DNA from 2 places in the Furfurilactobacillus rossiae genome. Region 1 is predicted to be linked to the other one. Evidence: a T-box and tRNA genes for the amino acid it is inferred to sense, from the RefSeq annotation. Region 1 holds a T-box; the other holds one or more tRNA genes.
What was found. The T-box of region 1 lies ahead of tyrS (tyrosine--tRNA ligase). A T-box ahead of a tRNA ligase gene usually reads a tRNA of that ligase, here a tRNA-Tyr.
Positions count from the first base shown of each region.

Region 1 (6,083 bases):
GGGTCGATAGTGATTGATTCAGCTTCGTCAAATGCCTTGTAGGCTTCGTATACGTCACGCTTGATATAATCTTTCTTTTCTGTGAAGACACCGTACTTTTCATGGACATCTTTTAGGTCCTCGTATGGGATAAATTTGTTATCCTCATCCAGGAAAATGGCACGAGCATAACCGCCGTAAGCAGCGTCAACATGCAAGTAGAAGTAAACGCCTTTAGCGGCAAACTTCTTGCGCAACTCGACAATCTTGTCAATATTGTCAACGGCACCCTCTTCAGTTGAACCGGCAACGCCGACAACCCCAAGAATAGGTGTTTTGTCTGCTGTCAATTTGTTGATAATATCTTCAAGCGCGTTAATGTCCATCCGGTAATTATCGTCAACTGGTACAGGTACAACTTGATCCAAACCAATACCGATAATATCAGCCGCCTTTAACCATGAGTAATGCTTGGTTTGTGGCACTAACCACTTACCCAGTTCGCGTAAATGTTCGCCACCACGAGCAGATTTACTCTTAATTTCGTCAAGTTTAGTACCAGCTTTTTCAAGCAAGTCCATAATTTCACTAGTTGGCAGGTTTAATAGTTCCCAATCTGACTTGCCAGCAACTAATTCCGGTGTGATCTCTTTCATTGCCAAAGGTAATGACTTGATATTTCGTGCATACCAGAGACCTTCCAAGTTTGCTAAAGAACCATCGGCGACAATGTGGCCCCAACCATTCTTGTAGCCCATTAATTCGGCCAAATCATGACCAACTTCTTCTTCCATTTGTGAAGTTGCGGGGGATGATTCATAAGCCACGTTGTTTCCGTTCCATAACATTGCATAGTTGTACGCAAGGATAGAAGGCATTAACGTTTCCGAATTCATGTGACCCCAGTAACGACCAGCTGAATGCCACGGCACTGATTCAGTCCGAATCCGTTGGGACAATTCATCTAAAACATCTTTCATTCTGTTAACTGTTGCTTTGAAATTTGGTTGAGACTGTTGTTCTGGGCTGATCATGCCCTTGTCTTGAGGAATATAATTTTTACGCCATCCTAAATGTTCATCAACCAGTTCATTTAGTAAGTCTTTATATAATTGCCCGTTTTCTGCCTTGTCACCAATGAAGAGTGCATTAAGGTCCAGATCTTTTGGTGCTGGTTTAAGTCCATCCATCGTTAAATAGCTTCTTTCGATATATTTTTGAAGCACGCGTGTTTCATCGCAAATAATATATTCCAGCTCAAACGTCCCTGTAAAGGGTCTTTTGAAGGCGTTTTCACAAGTGAGAATTCAATGAGCCCTTTAACGGCGGCATTTCTATTTTACGAATTGAGCATTCTAGCCCTTTATCGGGTATCGTAAAGTGGACTTAAAAATGAAAAAGGCCTGCCAATTTAATTTAAAAATAATTGGCAAGCCTTTACGGGAACATATATTCGATTTATGATATTTTTTCTAATTTTTAACTTTAGCCAGGAAGTAATTGCGCTTCCCACGACGGAAAATTACAAATTTTCCAGAGAAGTTAGTAGATGGATCAACTACTGCATCAATTTCATCTACTTTTTCACCATTAACGTAAATGGCTCCAGCCGATACATCTTCTCGAGCCTGTCTACGTGAAGGTTCAATTCCAGTCTCAGTCAATACATCAATAATATTGACTGAATCCGAGCTCATTTCAACATGGGGTACCTTTTCAAAAGCTTCTTGAACTTCAGCTACGCTCAATTCCTTGACGTTGCCAGAAAAGAGGATATCAGAGATTTTTTCTGCCTGATCCAAGGCCTCTTGACTGTGAACGAACCGGGTTACTTCTTCCGCAAGACGTTTTTGAGCATGGCGTCCAGCCGGGTTTTCTTTCACTTCTTTAGCAAGTTGATCAATTTCATCTTTGCTTAGGAAAGTAAAGAACTTCAGGTATTTAACCACGTCACGATCGTCCTGATTCAACCAGAATTGATAGAACTCATATGGTGATGTTTTCTTCGGATCAAGCCATATAGCACCACCAGCTGTTTTACCAAACTTAGTACCATCGGCCTTTAACATCAATGGGATAGTGAGTCCATATACTTCTTCATCAGAACCCATAATTTTATGAATCATGTCAATTCCTGAAGTAATGTTCCCCCATTGGTCAGCACCACCAATTTGCAACTGAATATTGTGTTCACGATGCAACGTCATAAAATCAATTGACTGAAGAATTTGATACGTGAATTCAGTGTATGAAATTCCTACTTCCAAACGGCTAGCCACAATGTCTTTGGCCAACATCGTGTTTACGTTAACAACTTTCCCGTAGTCACGAAGGAAATCCAATAATGAAATCTTCGATAACCACTCATAGTTATTCACCATCGTTACATTTGCATCACCACCGAACAAGCGCTTCATCTGTGCACCCAGCGCCTCCACATTGTGATTAACTTGTTCCATCGTCTGAAGCTGACGCTCTGTCTTTCGACCACTTGGATCACCAATGCTCCCAGTAGCGCCACCAATTAAAATGTATGGGTGGTGACCTGCTAGTTCAAACCGTTTCATCATCATAAATGGAATCAAATGACCTATATGCATACTGTCACCAGTGGGATCAACACCACAATACAAAGCAATTTTATGATCCGATACCAGTTTCTTTAAGCCTTCTGCATCAGTTTGTTGATTGATTGCATCACGCCAAGTTAGTTCATCAATAATGTTCACGTTCATTCCTCCTCTTTTTTACAAAACAAAAAGTCCCTAAGATAATATATCCTAGGGACGATTAACCGCGGTACCACCCGATTTACACTTTCGTGTCACTCATTGATTGGTAACGGGACCAAACCGTACTTTTCAAAGAAATCGAGTGTAATTCGATATATCTCCTTTGCTAATTCACACCAGCCATTAGCTCGCTTTAAAAAGAATATATATCTACTTTGGACGATTAAAAAGTTTTGTTTATTTAAAACGTTTACAACGCCTACAATACGGTATTCATAAGGATTCCGTCAATAGTTTATGGCATTATGTTTTAATGAGCTTGGCGTTTAAGTTTATGTGCTTTTAGAAAGCGTTTTAAACGCAATTATATCAACGTTTACTGTGCGACATTTGTTTTGTGTCGAACTATTTTTCTTAAAAATTCCCCTTTATGAGATTTTTTACAATTTTTATTAAACTCGGGGTTGCTTTTATTAAAAAACGATGATAGTATTCATGACAACAAATAACAAATCATTTTCGTGTCAGACAGTAGAAAGTTTGCCTCAGGGTTTAGAGAAGTGATGGTTGGTGAAAATCACGCAGGGCATACTGACGAAATACCTTGAACCGAAAACGTGTCTCCCCCTCGTTACGGAGGATTTTAAGTGCAGACTAATCTCTGAATTTAGGTGGTACCGCGTTGATGAGCGTCCTAATTAGTAACTCTTGTTACTAATTAGGGCGCTCTTTTTGTTATTTGAAATAAACATTGGAGGTGATAAACATGAAATCAATCGATGAAACACTAAAGTGTAGCAATTGTGGCGATATTGTCTTTACAAGAACTTCAAGCAATGGTCAACATATTTGTGCAAATTGCGGTCACGCAGAATAAATTCTTAGTCACATCGGAAATAAAGGAAATCAACATGATGAAATCAATCGACGAAACACTGAAATGCACGGAATGTAATGACATCGTTTTTAAGAAAATTGCTGGCACACGTACTATCGAATGCGAAAATTGCGGCAATCAAATGACACTAAAGGAAAACTAACCTAAAGGTGAAAATATGGAAAACACAAAAATCAAAACACAGTTACTGGTAAATATGAATATTAAAAAAATTAGCATCCAAACACTTATTACAATTATCTTGTTGGCACCGTTAACGTTTGCTCTGACAACTTTCACATTCGTTTCAGTACCTTTTATCGCCGCTATTTTGATTATGGTGAGTTTAACCGCCTCAATCATTGGCGTATGGACATTAGCTGGTCAACTCGCCAAAGCAATAACAAAGGACAATAATCATGACTGATTCGGACAGCAACTATTGAAAGGCCCCCTCATAAACAGAGCGGGCCGGATACATATAATGTCACAAAATCTTCTTTATTTTTTATATTCTCTTAAACATAGAAAGCTACAATGATTCTACGTAAGTAATTTCCATTCAATACAATAACTTTTATCACTCTTCAGGAGTAACTTATGATTAATCTTAACGATAGTGACATCATGTCATCTAGTGAGGCAGCTAGCCGATGGCGAAAAGCTGACGACTATGTTCGTCAGGTCTTCCGTAAAAATCCAGAACGTTTTCCAACTGGCACGATCCGTAAATTTGGCAAACAGCTGGTTGTCACTCGCCATGGCATGGAAGTTGTCACTGGCGAGACAGAACCAGAGGCACGGCGTAATTATCAAACCAAAAGTCCTCATAATTCAATGTCAGCAGTAGAAGCTGTTGAGACTTTTGACAATCCATAGTCTTTAGAAAACTGCTCGCTAGTCTTAAATAGCGTTCATTTAATAAAAATCTTTTGTCTTTAACAATAATCATTATAATTTGGCCACCTCATGGCTGCGAGCATCTGCACAGTTAAGAGGTGGTCTTTTGCGTTTGTGAAAGCATACAAAGTTAACATATATGCTGCATATATCTAAGCCCTTTCTTTAAGTGTGTATTCGAAGCATAATATTCTAGTATGCAAATCAAACAATATTAGCTAAAAGAATCACAAACTGTAGACAAAATAAAAAAATGGAATTATAGTAGTACCCGATGGTAGCTACTATTAAAAATGAGGAAACCATGGATCAAAAAACAGAATTATTGACGCGTTTCGGGCTCACAGAAAGTGAAGCCAAAGCGTATGTAACCCTCTTACAGATGGACGCATCAACAGGTTACAAAATTAGTAAAAACTCTGGTATCGCTCGTTCAAAAATATACAATGTACTGTCTTCACTTGAAGACAAAAAATTTATTCTTGAATCGAAAGATGACACACCTGTATATACTGCAATTCCAGTAGACGAACTAGTTGCACGTTTTAAAACTGAGAGTGAACATAATATTTCAAACTTGGAGAATTCTCTATCTGGTTTGGGAACCGTTACTGATTATGGTTCTGTGTGGGCATTAGATGCCTATGATCAGGTGTTTGAAAAAATTCTTTACCAAATTCAACATGCTACTCACAGTTTGTACGTGCAAATCTATTCTGAGGACTTAACGCCTGAAATCACTCAAGCGTTGGCAGATGCAGAAAGTCGGCTTCATGAATTCGTTGTAATCTTATTTAGTAATCATCACCGCTACGATTTACCTTTTAGACGTTTCTATAAACATTTTTTTGAAGCTGATAAGGTATTGGACTACGGTGGTCGCTGGGTAAATGTTGTCAGCGATGGGCAGGAAGTCGTTTACGGAAAATTACCAGCAGACTCTGCTAACACAGGTGTAATTTGGACAAAAAATAGTTCAATGATCTTTCTCGCTCAAGAATACGTATTACATGATGCTTATGATTTACGTACTCTTTCATTGTTACACGATGAGGCAGAAAAAGTTTTTGGACCTGATTTGGAAGGAGTGCGTGACATCTACTTCGATAAGAATTGAGGAGATCGTTATGCGAGTTGCTTTAATCAGTGCAATTGTTTTAATTAATCTGTTATTCATTTTTATTTTAGTTCGTGATTTACTCCGTCACCGAGATGAAATTATGAGTGAACCGGCGAGCTCAATCTGGACGCCAATCGCTCAGGCCATGATCTATTTCCTGTCAACATTTGGAATATCCGACTTTGCGATATCGACAGCTCTTTATCCAAAGGCTAAGTGGGTTTCTATGAAGAAACTGCCCGGGACTTTGAACACACAATGTGTTATTCCCGTGTTTGTCATGTCGCTGGCCTACATCACAAACATTACAGTTGGCATCAAAACCTTGCTCGTCGCCATTATTTGTCAGGTTATCGGTGCCTACCTTGGACCACGATTTGTCGTTAAATTACCGGAACGCGTAATTCGTAATTTTGTTATTGTTGGTTTGCTAGTCGCTACTGCACTTATTGTAGCTGGTAAAATGGGACTCATT
Region 1 covers NZ_CP040586.1:330,320-336,402, reverse strand. The annotation lists gene tdc (tyrosine decarboxylase) at 1-1,169, opposite strand, end outside; gene tyrS (tyrosine--tRNA ligase) at 1,452-2,708, opposite strand; T-box leader at 2,759-2,947, opposite strand; gene LROSL1_RS01615 (hypothetical protein) at 3,767-4,015, shown strand; gene LROSL1_RS01610 (helix-turn-helix domain-containing protein) at 4,189-4,467, shown strand; gene LROSL1_RS01605 (TrmB family transcriptional regulator) at 4,793-5,605, shown strand; gene LROSL1_RS01600 (sulfite exporter TauE/SafE family protein) at 5,616-6,083, shown strand, end outside.

Region 2 (6,083 bases), 740 kb from region 1:
CCATCGTTCGCCGTTTGGGCCTGAGCCTGATTTATCGACAAACTTAACAGTATCGTTAGCGTACTAACACTCAACAGAACACTGTTGCGTAACTTAGATTTCATTATCTTCTCCTGATAAAATGATTGAACCATTAATTTAATTTCAATATTGATTTTATCATGCCCACTTGTTATTAACAATGTTCAAATAAGGAACATTAATTTAAAAAGCAATGGCAACATCTCTCGATTTTATATTAAAAAATGATGAGGAGACTCATTTGGTAAACTGAAAAATGTTTTTAAGCCATTTAATGTACTTTTTGGGGAAATTTCACGTTTTTCACCAAATAGTGCCGACAATTCGAACTCGGAAATTCGAATTGTCGGCACTATTTTTAGCACTTAATTCATAATAATTTTAGACTTAACCGTCTCAACACTTCACACGATCAACCGTTAATCAATTATAAAACTTAACTTGGCCAGCTATCAGATGGATAACGACACCATTTGCCATTAATCATTACTGAGTCGGTATTTGCACGGCCTGAACTGCCTAAATAATATCGTTGATTGTCTATATTTATCCACCCCGTTTGCATTCTTCCCGTAGATGGTTCTAGATAATACCAGTATCCGTCAATAAAGCGCCAACCAGTCATCGGAGAACTACCATCGTAGCAATACCACGAATTACCATCAAAGAACCACCCAGTAGGGACGTTACCGTCGCTTCCAAAGAAATACCACCTGTATTCGCCAGAAGGGTATGACTGAATATATTGCCAACCAGTCTGCATTTTGCCTTGCCCATCCAGACGATATAAACGACTACCTGCAAATGATAACCATCCTGTTTGCATGCTACCATCACCTGCAAAATAATACCAAGCGCCATTAATATATTGCCAATCAACCAGCATCGCTCCAGAAGCATTTAGATAATACCACCGGCTATTGATATACTGCCAACCGATCACCATAGCCCCGGAATTATCAAGATAGTACCAACGCGCATTAATATATTGCCACCCTGTTTGCATGATACCTTTATCACTAAGATAGTACCACGCACCATTTTTATATTGCCAACCAGTGTCCCACTGACTTTTTGAGTCAGACCATAAAGACCAGCCTGTTGGATATGACCACCAACTATCTGCACTAGCTTTCAATGTGGTGCTACCGAAAAAAAACATAGTCGAGGCTACAGTTAAAACTAGCATGCTAATCAATTTCCTGAAATTTTTCATGTACCTATTCCCCTTCATCCCGTTAATTAAATTATATAGAAATGATGCGTAAATAAGTAGACTCATTTCGAATATTAATGCATGCTTATCAATCCCGTAATAAATCAAAAAACAGTGACATATACACGTCATTAATATTCTTGTTGACCTAGTTCATTTCACAAACACGTCCATATCTGTCTGTTTTCCCAAGTTTTCCTTTTACCCCTATGTTCAAACAAAGTGAAAAATAGATACCAAAAATTTAAATGTCGATACATTGGTATTTCAAAGGCACAAAAAAACTCCTTAAAGGAGTCATGTATGCCGCCGGTGGGGGTCGAACCCACACTCCCGGTAAAGGGAACTGGATTTTGAGTCCAGCGCGTCTGCCAATTCCGCCACAGCGGCAAGCTATGAAGTTCTGTTACACGCCCTTCGACGTGAAAGGTGGTAACCGGATTTGAACCGGTGATGAAGGTTTTGCAGACCTCTGCCTTACCACTTGGCTATACCACCATAATGGAGCAAATCCAAAGTTGGGATAGCTGGATTCGAACCAGCGCATGACGGAGTCAAAGTCCGTTGCCTTACCACTTGGCTATATCCCAATAAAAAGGGCGGTATGTGAGAATCGAACTCACGCGTGCTGGATCCACAAACCAGTGTGTTAACCACTTCACCAATACCGCCATAATATTTAAATAAGCAGGGATAGCAGGAATCGAACCCGCACCGGCGGTTTTGGAGACCGACGTTCTACCGTTAAACTATATCCCTATAATGGCGGAAGTTGGATTCGAACCAACGAACCTTTCGGGGCGGTTTTACAGACCGCTGCGTTTAGCCACTTCGCTATTCCGCCATACTCTGAAATGGCGCGGGACGGAATCGAACCGCCGACACATGGAGCTTCAATCCATTGCTCTACCGACTGAGCTACCGAGCCATACCAAATTTGGTATTTAAAAATTTACAATAAACAACGGTCCCAACGAGACTCGAACTCGTGATCTCCTGCGTGACAGGCAGGCGTCCTAACCAACTGGACCATGGGACCATCATTAAATGGAAGATACAGGGCTCGAACCTGTGACCCTCTGCTTGTAAGGCAGACGCTCTCCCAACTGAGCTAATCTTCCAAAATATTAAAAATTGACCCCTACGGGATTCGAACCCATGTTACCGCCGTGAAAGGGCGGTGTCTTAAACCACTTGACCAAGGGGTCATATAAAACGGAGAGTAAGGGATTCGAACCCTTGAAGCAGGTTGTTACCCGCTTACATCATTTCCAGTGATGCTCCTTCGGCCAACTCGGACAACTCTCCATTTTTAATTTTAAACTCCGGCAGGCGGGCTCGAACCGTCGACAACCTGATTAACAGTCAGGTGCTCTACCAACTGAGCTATGCCGGAATAATATGCATGGCGACGACCTACCCTCGCAGGGAGCGATCCCCCAACTACTCTTGGCGCGACGAAGCTTAACTTCCGTGTTCGGTATGGGAACGGGTGTATCCTTCGTGCCATCATCACCACACTCTGAGCGTTATCCACTCAAAACTGAATCATGATCTTCTTTTCTTTAACCGGACCACCACTTCGTGGTTAAGTCCTCGACCGATTAGTACTAGTCCGCTCCATGTGTCGCCACACTTCCACTTCTAGCCTATCTACCTCATCATCTCTGAGGGGTCTTACTTCCATATAGGAATGGGAAATCTCATCTCGAGGCGAGTTTCACACTTAGATGCTTTCAGCGTTTATCTCATCCATACATAGCTACCCAGCGATGCGCCTGGCGGCACAACTGGTACACCAGCGGTATGTCCATCCCGGTCCTCTCGTACTAAGGACAGCTCCTCTCAAATTTCCTGCGCCCGCGACGGATAGGGACCGAACTGTCTCACGACGTTCTGAACCCAGCTCGCGTACCGCTTTAATGGGCGAACAGCCCAACCCTTGGGACCGACTACAGCCCCAGGATGCGATGAGCCGACATCGAGGTGCCAAACCTCCCCGTCGATGTGGACTCTTGGGGGAGATGAGCCTGTTATCCCCAGGGTAGCTTTTATCCGTTGAGCGATGGCCCTTCCATACGGTACCACCGGATCACTAAGCCCGACTTTCGTCCCTGCTCGACCTGTCTGTCTCACAGTCAAGCTCCCTTGTGCCTTTACACTCTACAAATGATTTCCAACCATTTTGAGGGAACCTTTGGGCGCCTCCGTTACCTTTTAGGAGGCGACCGCCCCAGTCAAACTGCCTACCTGACACTGTCTCCCGCCACGCTAAGTGGCGCGGGTTAGAGTGGCCGTATAACAAGGGTAGTATCCCACGGTTGCCTCCTTCGAGACTAGCGTCCCGAGCTCTACGGCTCCTACCTATCCTGTACAAGTTATACAGACACCCAATATCAAGCTACAGTAAAGCTCCATGGGGTCTTTCCGTCCTGTCGCGGGTAACCCGCATCTTCACGGGTAATATAATTTCACCGAGTCTCTCGTTGAGACAGTGCCCAGATCGTTACGCCTTTCATGCGGGTCGGAACTTACCCGACAAGGAATTTCGCTACCTTAGGACCGTTATAGTTACGGCCGCCGTTCACTGGGGCTTCAATTCTGAGCTTCGCTTACGCTAACCCATCCTTTTAACCTTCCAGCACTGGGCAGGCGTCAGCCCCTATACGTCATCTTACGATTTTGCAGAAACCTGTGTTTTTGATAAACAGTCGCCTGGGCCTTTTCACTGCGGCTACACTTGCGTGCAGCACCCCTTATTCCGAAGTTACGGGGTCATTTTGCCGAGTTCCTTAACGAGAGTTCACTCGCTCACCTGAGGATACTCTCCTCGACTACCTGTGTCGGTCTGCGGTACGGGTAATTAAACTCTAACTAGAAGCTTTTCTCGGCAGCGTGACATCAACGACTTCCCTACTTAAATTTCGGTCCTTGTCACAGCTCAATGTTAAAGAAACAAGCATTTAACTCATCTCACACCTCACTGCTTGACCGGACATTTCCAATCGTCCGGATCGTTTAGCCTTCTGCGTCCCTCCATTGTTCAAACAAGTTTAACTAGTACAGGAATCTCAACCTGTTTTCCATCGACTACGCCTTTCGGCCTCGCCTTAGGTCCCGACTAACCCTGGGTGGACGAGCCTTCCCCAGGAAACCTTAGTCATTCGGTGGATCAGATTCTCACTGATCTTTCGCTACTCATACCGGCATTCTCACTTCTATGCGCTCCACCAGTCCTTACGATCTGGCTTCACCGCCCATAGAACGCTCTCCTATCGCGCCACTTACGTGGCACCCACAGTTTCGGTAATATGCTTAGCCCCGGTACATTTTCGGCGCAGAATCACTCGACTAGTGAGCTATTACGCACTCTTTAAATGGTGGCTGCTTCTGAGCCAACATCCTAGTTGTCTGTGCAACTCCACATCCTTTTCCACTTAGCATATATTTAGGGACCTTAACTGGTGATCTGGGCTGTTCCCCTTTCGACGGTGGATCTTATCACTCATCGTCTGACTCCCGGATAACACATCAATGGCATTCGGAGTTTATCTGAATTCAGTAACCCATGACGGGCCCCTAGTTCAAACAGTGCTCTACCTCCATGATGATTCATCCGAGGCTAGCCCTAAAGCTATTTCGGAGAGAACCAGCTATCTCCAAGTTCGTTTGGAATTTCACCGCTACCCACACGTCATCCCAGCCTTTTTCAACAGACACGGGTTCGGCCCTCCGGTGCGTATTACCGCACTTTCAGCCTGCACATGGGTAGGTCACCTGGTTTCGGGTTTACTTCAACATACTTAGTCGCCCATTTCAGACTCGCTTTCGCTACGGCTCCGGTCTTTCCACCTTAACCTTGCATGTTAACGTAACTCGCCGGTTCATTCTACAAAAGGCACGCTATCACCCATTAACGGGCTCTAACTACTTGTAGGCACACGGTTTCAGGAACTATTTCACTCCCCTTCCGGGGTGCTTTTCACCTTTCCCTCACGGTACTGGTCCACTATCGGTCACTAGGGAGTATTTAGCCTTACGGGATGGTCCCCGCAAATTCCGACGGAATTTCACGTGCTCCGCCGTACTCAGGATCCTGAACTGAGGGACTTTGATTTCGTCTACGTGGCTCTCACACCCTATGGCGACGTTTCCCAACGTCTTCAACTATCAAGGTCTTTGGTAACTCAAATGTTCAGTCCTACAACCCCAAACTGCAAGCAGCTTGGTTTGGGCTGTTCCCCGTTCGCTCGCCGCTACTTAGGGAATCGATTTTTCTTTCTGCTCCTGTTGCTACTTAGATGTTTCAGTTCACAACGTCTACCTTCAACTAGAGTATGTATTCCCCTAGTGATAATCAGCGGTTAAACTGATTGGGTTTCCCCATTCGGAAATCTCCGGATCAAAGCTTACTTACAGCTCCCCGAAGCATATCGGTGTTAGTCCCGTCCTTCATCGGCTCCTAGTGCCAAGGCATCCACCGTGCGCCCTTTATAACTTAACCTAACAGTTCATACGAACTGCGGTTATGAGTTTAGCGATAAACAATTTAACTTGTTAAAAAACTCAAAAACGCGGTGTTCTCGGTTTAAATAATAAAAAGAATCATGATTCAGTTTTCAATGTACAACGTTTCAGGTTGGTCACTTCCGTGACCAATGGAGAATAACGGGATCGAACCGTTGACCCCCTGCTTGCAAAGCAGGTGCTCTCCCATCTGAGCTAATTCCCCATGTTGTCTTCAGGCTTGATCGATGGGCACAAGTGGACTCGAACCACCGACCTCACGCTTATCAGGCGTGCGCTCTAACCAGCTGAGCTATGCGCCCAATCTTTTGTTTGAGGT
Region 2 covers NZ_CP040586.1:1,068,374-1,074,456, reverse strand. The annotation lists gene LROSL1_RS05045 (hypothetical protein) at 1-104, opposite strand, end outside; gene LROSL1_RS05040 (N-acetylmuramoyl-L-alanine amidase family protein) at 458-1,237, opposite strand; tRNA gene LROSL1_RS05035 (tRNA-Leu) at 1,542-1,627, opposite strand; tRNA gene LROSL1_RS05030 (tRNA-Cys) at 1,665-1,735, opposite strand; tRNA gene LROSL1_RS05025 (tRNA-Gln) at 1,756-1,827, opposite strand; tRNA gene LROSL1_RS05020 (tRNA-His) at 1,836-1,908, opposite strand; tRNA gene LROSL1_RS05015 (tRNA-Trp) at 1,926-1,996, opposite strand; tRNA gene LROSL1_RS05010 (tRNA-Tyr) at 2,001-2,081, opposite strand; tRNA gene LROSL1_RS05005 (tRNA-Phe) at 2,093-2,165, opposite strand; tRNA gene LROSL1_RS05000 (tRNA-Asp) at 2,203-2,276, opposite strand; tRNA gene LROSL1_RS04995 (tRNA-Val) at 2,286-2,358, opposite strand; tRNA gene LROSL1_RS04990 (tRNA-Glu) at 2,373-2,445, opposite strand; tRNA gene LROSL1_RS04985 (tRNA-Ser) at 2,454-2,545, opposite strand; tRNA gene LROSL1_RS04980 (tRNA-Asn) at 2,561-2,633, opposite strand; rRNA gene rrf (5S ribosomal RNA) at 2,641-2,757, opposite strand; rRNA gene LROSL1_RS04970 (23S ribosomal RNA) at 2,822-5,741, opposite strand; tRNA gene LROSL1_RS04965 (tRNA-Ala) at 5,897-5,969, opposite strand; tRNA gene LROSL1_RS04960 (tRNA-Ile) at 5,993-6,066, opposite strand.
Region 2: it has a tRNA-Tyr gene. The T-box ahead of tyrS (tyrosine--tRNA ligase) is inferred to sense a tRNA for this amino acid. The anticodon was not compared.